DNA from 3 places in the Achromobacter sp. AONIH1 genome. Region 1 is predicted to be linked to each of the others. Evidence: predicted binding sites of a transcription regulator. Region 1 holds the regulator's gene; each other region holds the start of a gene.
The links. The regulator LexA, encoded in region 1, represses DNA repair genes until DNA is damaged. The targets are predictions, from matches to a motif close to ACTGTATNNNNATACAGT.
Positions count from the first base shown of each region.

Region 2: the regulator LexA is predicted to act here: its motif matches at 1,972-1,989, upstream of C2U31_RS14295 (PA0069 family radical SAM protein).
Region 3: the regulator LexA is predicted to act here: its motif matches at 1,651-1,668, upstream of imuA (translesion DNA synthesis-associated protein ImuA).

Region 1 covers NZ_CP026124.1:5,210,243-5,213,515, reverse strand. Annotated here, with positions in the region: gene lon (endopeptidase La) at 1-1,254, shown strand, start outside; gene lexA (transcriptional repressor LexA) at 1,530-2,180, opposite strand; gene C2U31_RS23850 (amino acid aminotransferase) at 2,346-3,273, opposite strand, start outside.
Region 2 covers NZ_CP026124.1:3,124,348-3,127,620, forward strand. Annotated here, with positions in the region: gene cysD (sulfate adenylyltransferase subunit CysD) at 1-405, shown strand, start outside; gene C2U31_RS14290 (sulfate adenylyltransferase subunit 1) at 481-1,779, shown strand; gene C2U31_RS14295 (PA0069 family radical SAM protein) at 1,997-3,273, shown strand, end outside.
Region 3 covers NZ_CP026124.1:4,744,880-4,748,152, reverse strand. Annotated here, with positions in the region: gene C2U31_RS21765 (DNA polymerase Y family protein) at 1-980, opposite strand, end outside; gene imuA (translesion DNA synthesis-associated protein ImuA) at 913-1,611, opposite strand; gene C2U31_RS21755 (nucleotidyltransferase family protein) at 1,757-2,047, shown strand; gene C2U31_RS21750 (DUF86 domain-containing protein) at 2,044-2,394, shown strand; gene acs (acetate--CoA ligase) at 2,402-3,273, opposite strand, start outside.

The DNA.
Region 1 (3,273 bases):
TATATCGGCTCGATGCCCGGCAAGATCGTCCAGAACATGACCAAGGTCGGCGTGCGCAACCCGCTGTTCCTGCTGGACGAGATCGACAAGCTGGGCATGGATTTCCGTGGCGATCCTTCGTCGGCGCTGCTGGAAGTGCTGGATCCCGAACAGAACCACACGTTCCAGGACCACTATATCGAGGTCGATTTCGACCTGTCCGATGTGATGTTCGTCGCGACCAGCAACACGCTGAATATTCCGCCGGCGCTGCTGGACCGCATGGAAGTGATCCGCCTGTCGGGTTACACGGAAGAGGAAAAGATCCACATCGCCCGCGACCATCTGCTGCCCAAGCTGATGAAGAACAACGGCGTCAAGGACAACGAGCTGACGGTCGATGAGTCCGCGCTGCGCGACATCGTGCGCTACTACACCCGGGAAGCCGGCGTGCGCGCGCTCGAGCGTGAAGTGGGCAAGATCTGCCGCAAGGTCATCAAGCAGCTGCTCACCCAGAGCGACAAGGCCAAGGCTGAAGGCAAGACCGCGGAAGCCAAGGTCGTCAACGTCACCGGTGAAAATCTGTCCGACTACCTGGGCGTGCGTCGCTACACGTTTGGTATGGCCGAGAAGGAAAACCAGATCGGCCAGGTTACCGGCCTGGCCTGGACGGAAGTCGGTGGCGACCTGCTGACGATCGAAGTGGCGGACATGCCCGGCAAGGGCGTGATCCAGCGCACGGGCTCGCTCGGCGACGTCATGAAGGAATCGGTCGAGGCCGCCCGCACCGTGGTGCGCTCGCGCGCCCGGCGCCTGGGCTTCGCGGACAGCGTGTTCGAGAAGCACGACATGCACGTGCACGTGCCGGAAGGCGCGACGCCCAAGGACGGTCCGTCCGCGGGTATCGCGATCACCACGGCCATGGTGTCGGCCCTGTCGCGCATCCCGGTGCGCGCCGACGTCGCCATGACCGGCGAGATCACGCTGCGCGGCGAAGTCCTGCCCATCGGCGGCCTGAAGGAAAAGCTGCTGGCCGCGCATCGCGGCGGCATCAAGACGGTCTTGATTCCGGAAGAAAACGTCAAGGACTTGGCGGAGATTCCGGACAACGTCAAGAATCATCTGGAAATCGTGCCGGTGCGCTGGATCGACAAGGTTCTGGAGCTGGCTCTGGAGCGCCTGCCGGAGCCGCTGGCCGAGGAAGAAGCCGTCAAGGAACCGCTGGTGGCCAAGCCGGCGGAACCGGGCAGCACGGATCCGGTGCTCAAGCACTGATATCCTGAGCAGATAAGAAAAGCGCCGCTTATGCGGCGCTTTTCTTTTAGGGGCAACGACGGCTCCGATGGATATGCCATGGCGTCGGCATGAAGCGTGTGGCCGAGCTGGCGCCGATAAGAGGGGCATGCTGGTGCCAGGGCCAACCTGGTGTCGTGCCCTGACGCATCGCCAAACAAAAACCCCGCCATGGCGGGGTTTCCTGTCGCGGTGTAGCGATCGATGCTGCGGGAGCCGGGCGTGGTCAAGCCCAGGTCGACCGCAATGGCGCGTGCTCAGTGCAGGGCCTGAGTGCGGATCAGCCCGACAGCGATGCCCTCCAGCGCGAACTCCTGTTCGGCGTCCACGACGATGGGGGCGAAATCCGGGTTCTCGGGCAGCAGTTCCAGGCGGCCATTCTGGCGCTGCAAGCGCTTGACCGTCACGTCGTCGCCCAGGCGGGCGACCACGATCTGGCCGTTGCGCGCTTCGGTGGCGCGTTTGACCGCCAGCAGGTCGCCTTCAAGAATGCCGGCGTCGCGCATGCTCATGCCGCGCACTTTCAGCAGGTAATCGGGTGTCTGGGCGAACAGGCCGGGGTCGACGCCGACCTCGCGCTCTACATGCTCGGCCGCCAGGATCGGGCTGCCAGCGGCAACGCGGCCAACCAGCGGCAGCAGCAGCTGGGCCAGGGCGGGATGGGGCAGCATGGCCTGCGCTGGCGCCGTGGCGGCGTCCTTCAGGCGAATGCCGCGCGAGGCGCCGGCGGTCAGCTCGATGGCGCCCTTGCGGGCCAATGCCTTGAGGTGATCCTCTGCCGCGTTGGGGGAGCGGAAACCCAGCGCCTGGGCAATTTCGGCGCGGGTGGGCGGAAAGCCCGTGCGCGCGACGGTTTGCCTGATGAGGTCGAGGATTTGCTGCTGGCGTTCCGTGAGTTTGCTGGCCATGGCGATGATCCGTTGCTTGCGGACTGTACATATATACAGCGCCATTCTGGGGGACATAACGGAAAAATGCAAGCGCACGCCGCCAAAACAAAACGGGACCCGCATGGGTCCCGTCTTGCATCGCCAGTTGCCAGCGGCGGCATGGCGCCGCGCCGGGCGTCAGGCTCAGAGCACCGCGGCGATGGCCTTGGCCACCTTGTCGATGTTGCCGCTGTTCAGCGCGGCGACGCAGATGCGGCCGCTGGAGACGGCGTACACGCCGTGCTCTTCGCGCAGGCGGTCGACCTGGGCGGCGCTCAGGCCCGAGTACGAGAACATGCCGCGCTGGGCCAGGACGAAGCTGAAGTCCTGCTTGCCGCCGTGTTCCTTGATTTTCTCGACCAGCTGCTTGCGCATCAGGCGGATGCGGTCGCGCATGCCGGCGAGCTCTTCTTCCCACAGGGAGAACAGTTCGGGCGAGTTCAGCACCGTCGACACCACCGTGCCGCCGTGGGTGGGCGGGTTGGAGTAGTTGGTGCGGATGACGCGCTTGAGCTGGCTCAGCACGCGCACGGCTTCGTCCTTGCTGCCGGCCACCACGGTCAGGGCGCCGACGCGTTCGCCATACAGCGAGAAGGACTTGGAGAACGAGGAGCTGATGAACATCGTCAGGTCCTGCTCGGCGAACATGCGCACGACCGCGGCGTCTTCCTGCAGGCCGTCGCCGAAGCCCTGGTAGGCGATGTCCAGGAACGGGACCAGCTGGTTCTGCTTGACGACGTCGGCGATCTGCTTCCACTGCTCGAACGTGGGATCCACGCCGGTCGGGTTGTGGCAGCAGGCGTGCAGCACGACGACGGTCTTGGCCGGCGCGGCCTTCAGGTCGGCCAGCATGCCTTCGAAGTTCAGGCCGCGGGTGGCGGCGTCATAGTACGTGTAGGTGTCGACTTCGAAGCCGGCGCGCTCGAACAGGGCGCGGTGGTTTTCCCAGCTGGGGTTGCTGATCAGGACCTTGGAGCTCGGCAGCAGCTGGTGCAGGAAGTCGGCGCCGATCTTGAGCGCGCCGGTGCCGCCCAGGGCCTGCGTGGTCAGCACGCGGCCGGCGGCGGCCAGC
Region 2 (3,273 bases), 2.1 Mb from region 1:
AACCTGTTCAACACCCGCGTGCATCGCGGCGAGAACATGCGCGTGTTCCCGATCTCGAACTGGACCGAGCTGGACGTGTGGCAATACATCCAGCGCGAAGGCCTGGCGCTGCCTTCGATCTACTACGCACACGAGCGCGAGGTGGTGCGGCGCAAGGGGCTGCTGGTGCCGGTGACGCGGCTGACGCCGCCGCAGGAAGGCGAACGGGTCGAGCGGCTGCAGGTGCGCTTTCGCACCGTGGGCGACATCTCCTGCACCTGCCCGGTGGCGTCCGACGCCGCCGACACGGCCGCCATCATCGCCGAGACCGCGGTGACCGACATCACTGAGCGCGGCGCCACCCGCATGGACGACCAGACTTCCGAGGCCTCGATGGAGCGCCGCAAGAAGGAAGGCTACTTCTGATCCCGCGCAAGCACCCGACCGCTCCGGCCGTGCGCCGGGGTTTGCCGGCTTGAAGGCCGGCCGCAAGGAACGCACATGAACGCCATCAACGATTCTTTTCTTTCCAGCGCCGACCGCGGCGTGCTGCGCCTGATCACCGCCGGTTCGGTGGATGACGGCAAGTCCACGCTGATCGGACGCCTGCTGTACGACAGCAAGGGCGTGTTCGCCGACCAGCTCGACGCCATCGCGCGCGCCAAGTACAAGCGCGTGGCCGGCGACGGCATCGACTTCTCGCTGCTGACGGACGGCCTGGAGGCCGAGCGCGAGCAGGGCATCACCATCGACGTGGCCTACCGATACTTCTCGACCCCGGTGCGCAAGTTCATCATCGCCGACGCGCCGGGGCATGAGCAGTACACGCGCAACATGGTGACGGGCGCGTCCACCGCCGACGTGGCCGTCATCCTGATCGACGCCACCCGCGCCGCCGATGGCAAGCTGCTGCCGCAGACCAAGCGCCACAGCACCATCGCCAGGCTGCTGGGCATCCGCCACATCGTGGTGGCGGTGAACAAGATGGATCTGGTGGATTGGGACCCGGCCGTATTCGAACGCATCCGCGCCGCCTACGCCGAGCTGGCGGCCAAGCTGGGTATCGCGCATTTTGACGCGCTGCCGCTGTCGGCGCTGAACGGCGACAACGTGGTCACGTCGTCGCCGAAGACGCCCTGGTACCAGGGCCAACCGCTGCTGGCGCTGTTGGAGGCGCTGGATGTGCAGAACGACGGCGGCGCCTTGCCGCTGCGTTTCCCGGTGCAGCGCGTGGCGCGCCATGACGGCGACCGCAAGGACGACTTCCGTGGCTATGCTGGCCGCGTCGCCAGCGGCGTGCTGCGGCCCGGCGATGCCGTCACGGTGCAGCCGTCCGGCGTGGACGCCGTGGTGAGCCGCGTGCTGGCATTCGACCGTGAACTGGACGTAGCGGTGGCTGGCGATTCCGTCACTGTGGTGCTGGACCGCGACGTGGATGTCTCGCGTGGCGACGTGATCGCGCACTCGGCCGCGCCCGCGCAGGTGTCGCGCGAGTTCGAGGCCGAATTGTGCTGGCTCGATTCGCAGCCGCTCAATCCGGCGCGCAAGTATCTGCTCAAGTCGGGCACGCGGCTGACCTCGGCGAAGGTGCGCGCCGTGCTGTCGCATCGTGATATCCATGAGCTGCAGGAAGTCGAGAACACGGAAGGCGTGCTGCGCATGAACGACATCGGCCGGGTGTCGTTCACGACGCGCGATGCGCTCGCCGTCGATCGCTACGCGGACGTGCCGGCGACCGGCGCGTTCATCCTGATCGACGAGGCGACGCATCAGACGGCGGCTGCCGGCATGCTGCGCTAACGGGCCTGCGGATTCGGGGGGGGCGGAGCGTTTTTCGTTCCCCCGGATGGTTGTTGTTTTTCTTCCAAAGCCAATGCTGGCGCGGGTTTCCGGCCCATCTCGCAAGATGAAATCGAATTGTCGCAACGGAGCCGGCGTCTTGCGGTAAAGTGGGGCTGTCTTAAGAAAAGTCTTTCGGGGCTTGCTAAAACTACTGTGTTTTTGTACAGTGGTTCCTATGGCAAGCATCGATCATTCTTTTCCCGCCGGTTCTGGGTCCCCGGCTGCCGCCCCCGCCGCCTTGCGCGGTCGGGGTGCGGTTACTAATGTTCGACATCGCTTCCAATCCGACGAACGCGTGCAGGTCGACGACGGCTGGTCCGCCTCCGGACTGCCGGCCGATTTCGTAGATCCCGTCCCCGATTTTTCTTCAGATGCTTCGTCGAGCCTGACCGAGCGCGCCGCCGGCTTTCCCGGCAAGGACGACGCCGCTACGCCGGCCGCTTCCGGCCGGTCCTCCCGAATCGCTCCCATCATCCCCATCGTGCCCGACCAGCGCCGCGAACCCGCCGCGCCCAAGACCCAGGTCACGGCCGAGGCCGCGCGCAAGATGCTGTCGCGCAATGATTCGCCCGACATCCCCTTCGACGTGGCGGTCAATCCCTACCGTGGCTGCGAGCACGGCTGCGTTTACTGCTACGCCCGTCCCACCCATGCCTACCTGGGCTATTCGCCCGGCCTGGATTTCGAAACCCGGCTGGTGGCCAAGGCCAACGCCGTCGAGGCCCTGCGCGCGGAACTGAGCCGGCCGGGCTACAAGCCGTCGCCCATCAATATCGGCTCGGCCACCGACGCCTACCAGCCCATCGAGCGCGAATGGCGCCTGACGCGCGGCCTGCTGGAACTGATGCTGGAAACCCGGCATCCGCTCACCATCGTCACGAAGAACGCCCTGGTCGCGCGCGACCTGGACCTGCTGGCTGAACTGGCCCGCCGCAACCTGGTTGTCGTCTACATGAGCGTCACCACGCTGGACGCGGCCATGGCCCGCAGCCTGGAGCCGCGCGCCGCCGCGCCCTGGCGCCGGCTGGAGGCGGTGCGCAGCCTTACCGACGCCGGCGTGCCGGTGGGCGTGCTGGTGGCGCCCATCATTCCGTTCATCAACGACGAGTCCATGGAGCACATCCTGGAGGCCGCCAAGGCGGCTGGCGCGCATTACGCCAGCTACACGGTCCTGCGCCTGCCCTGGGAGGTCAAGACCTTGTTCGAGGACTGGCTGCACGCCCATTTCCCGGATCGCGCCCAGCGCGTCCTGCATCGCATCGAAGACCTGCGCAGCGGTCGCCGCAACGATCCCAACTTTGGTTCGCGCATGCGTGGCACCGGCATCTGGGCCGACTTGCTGCGCCAGCGTTTTTCCATGGCCGCGCGCAAGCTGGGCCTGAACCGCAGCCGCCTGCAGCTCAGCTGCGACCAATTCATGCCGCCCGCCGTGGCCGGCCTGGACGGCGCGCA
Region 3 (3,273 bases), 470 kb from region 1:
ACCGGGTCGGTCAGCGTCATGCGGCCCAGCTTCTCGCGCAGCAGGCCGAGGATCTGCGCCGGCTGCCAGGCTGGTTGCGACAGCGCCAGTTCCAGCTCGGTGGGCGGGCGCGCGCGGCGGCCGCGCTCGTGCTCCAGGCTGAGCGTGATCTTGCGCACCGCCAGCTGGCTCGCGGCCAGCCAGCCGCCCAGCTGTTCGGCCAGCCGGCGGGCCACGGCCAGCACCGCGTCGGTGTGCTCCAGGTATTCCATCAGCTCGATGCGGCGGGCGAAGCGCGCCGGCGGCTCGATCCAGCGCTGCGGCTCGGGCGCCAGACCATAGGCGGCGTCCAGCGCCGCCAGCAGTTCGGGCGCGCTGCGCCGCTGCAGGCCGGCGCGCGGCAGGGCGCGCAGGTCGCCCAGCGTGGCGCAGCCGATGTCCTGCAGCCAGTCCAGGCGCGGCCGCGCCGGGGGCAGCAGGGCCAGCGGCAGCGCGTCGAGCCTGCGAACGAGCGTGGGCAGCGTCAGCACCCGCCGGCAGGCGCGCCGTTCCCGGCGCTGCGCCAGCAGCCAGGCGCCGGCGGCGGTGGGCGCCATGCCCAGCGATACCCGCAAGTCCAGCGCCCGCAACGTGGCGGCGACCCGGCGCGCCAGCGCGCGCGGGCCACGGAAGAATTGCAGGCTGGCGCCCACGCCCAGCAGCACGGTGGCCTCGTCGGCCAGCGCGACCTCGGGCGTGTATTGCAGCAGGGCCAGCGCCGCGCCCTGCAGCGCGTCGGCCTCGGCCTGCGGACTGCGCGGCAGCAGCTCGACCTGGGGCGCGATGGCGGCGGCGCCGGCGCGCCGCATGTCCAGCCGCACGCCCGCAAGGCGCGCGGCCGGGGTCAGGGCGATCACGCGCTCCTGCTCCAGCACGGCGTACGCCTGGGCGTCGTCAGGCCAGTGCGGGCGTATGGCGTCCAGCGGCAGGCAGCGCAGGCAGGCGGCGATCCAGAGGCGCATGGCGGGCGGGTGTTTCGAAGGCGCCGGGCTCCAGGCCCACGTGCAGCGGCGTATCGCAGGCAGGCCCCCGGCGCTTGAGGATATGGACGGACAGTCCGCCCGGCGCGGGCGCCAGCGCCAGCCGCAAGGGGGCGGGCGTGGCGTGGGCGGCGGCGGCGGACGGACGCAGGGCGACGAACAGCAGGTCGCTGGCCTGGGCCGCCAGATGCAGCCGGCGCAGCGATTCGGGGCGGACCTGGGGCAGCCAGCAGAGCAGGGCGCCGCAGCTGCCGTTCCTGAGGATCTGCTCGGCGGCCCAGAGCGCGTCCGCCGGTTTTTCAGGGCAGACCCAGAGCAACTGCCGGGGATCCAGCCGCCAGCTCATCCAGCTGACGATATTGGGCGCGTGCGGCGGCTGCACCAGCGCGATCGGACGCCGTGTCTCCAGCTGGGACAGGGCCGGGCGCAGCAGGCGGATCTCGCCCACGCCGGGATGCGGAGACAGCAGTTCGACCAGGCTGCCCATCGGCCAGCCGCCATCCGGCAGCTCGGCCGACAGCGCCGCATGTCCGGTCGGCAGGCAGCGCGCCGCCCCGCGCGCCAGCTGGGTGGCGCGCCACAAGGCGGGATGGATGCGTTCGGGGGACTGCATGGCGGGGTGGCCGAGGGGCGCGGCGGGTTGCTGTTTATTACTGTATAAATATACAGCATATGGCGTCGGTCAGACGTAACCTGATGCGATTGAATCTGGATGGCCGATTGCCTATGATCCCTAGGAATCCGACGAGTAACAGACCATGCGACCATCCCTAGTGCTCGATTTGAAGCGAAGCGCGGTACGCGAGGCGGCAAGCCGCTACCGCACCGAGAACGTGCGCGTCTTCGGCTCGGCGTTGTACGGCACCGACCAGGAAGGCAGCGATCTGGATTTACTGGTCGACGCGTTGCCCGGCGCCACGCTGTTTGACCTGGGCGGCCTGCAGGATGAGCTGGAGATGTTGCTCGGCATCCACGTCGATCTGCTGACACCGGCGGATTTGCCTGCGGCATTCCGCGAACAGGTGCTTGCGGAAGCGCGGCCGGTATGAGCGTGAATCGCCTGTCCGACTACCTGGACCATATCCGCCAGGCTGCGGTCGACGCCCGTAGTTTCGTACAGGGAATGACCAAGAGCGATTTCCTTGCGGACAGACGCACCCAGCAAGCCGTCATCATGAGCCTGGTCATCATTGGCGAGGCGGCCACGAAAATCATGGACCGTCACGCCGATTTCGTCCTGGCCCAGCCGGATGTGCCTTGGCGCAGCATGCGTGGGATGCGCAACCGTATCGCGCACGGTTATTTCGATATCAATCTGGATGTAGTCTGGGAAACCGTGCGGACGGCGTTGCCGGCGCTGCTGGCAGACTTGCCGGGACCGGACGAACTTTCCTGACGCGCCTCTATCCGACCCTCCTGAGCTGCTCGATCGCCGCCGGATTCTCCAGCGTGGAAATGTCCTGCGTGATCGGATCGTCGTTGGCGATCGCGCGCAGCAGGCGGCGCATGATCTTGCCGGAGCGCGTCTTGGGCAGGCTGCCGGCGTAGCGGATCTCCCTGGGCTTGGCGATGGGTCCGATCTCGCGCGCGATCCAGGCGCGCAGCTCGGCGGAGATCCGCGCGGCGGCCGCGTCGTCGGGCGGGCCGCCCTTGGGCACGACGAAGGCGACGATGGCCTCGCCGGTCAGCGCGTCGTGGCGGCCGACCACGGCGGCCTCGGCCACTTCCGGGTGCGCGACCAGCGCCGACTCGACCGCCATGGTGCCCAGGCGGTGCCCGGATACGTTCAGCACGTCGTCGATCCGGCCCGTGATCGTGTAGTAGCCGGTGGCCGGGTCGCGCAGGGCGCCGTCGCCGGCCAGGTAGGTCTTGCCGCCCAGCTCGGCTGGGAAATAAGTCTGCAGGAAACGCGCGTCGTCGCCCCAGAGGGTGCGCAGCATGGCGGGCCAGGGGCGCGTGAACACCAGCGAGCCGCCTTGCCCGTCCGGCGTTTCGCGGCCGGTCTCGTCGACGATGCGCGCGCCGATGCCGGGCAGGGGCAGCGTGCAGGATCCGGGCGCGAGCGGGGTGGCGCCGGGCAGCGGAGCGATCAGCGGGCCGCCGGTCTCGGTCTGCCACCAGGTGTCGACGACCGCGCAGCGGCCCTTGCCGACTTCCTCGTGATACCAGCGCCAGACCGTCGGGTTGATGGGCTCGCCGGCCGTGCCGAGCACGCGCAAGGTGTCCAGCCCGTAGTGCCGGGGATGCGCGTGCGGATGTTCGTGCGCGCCCTTGA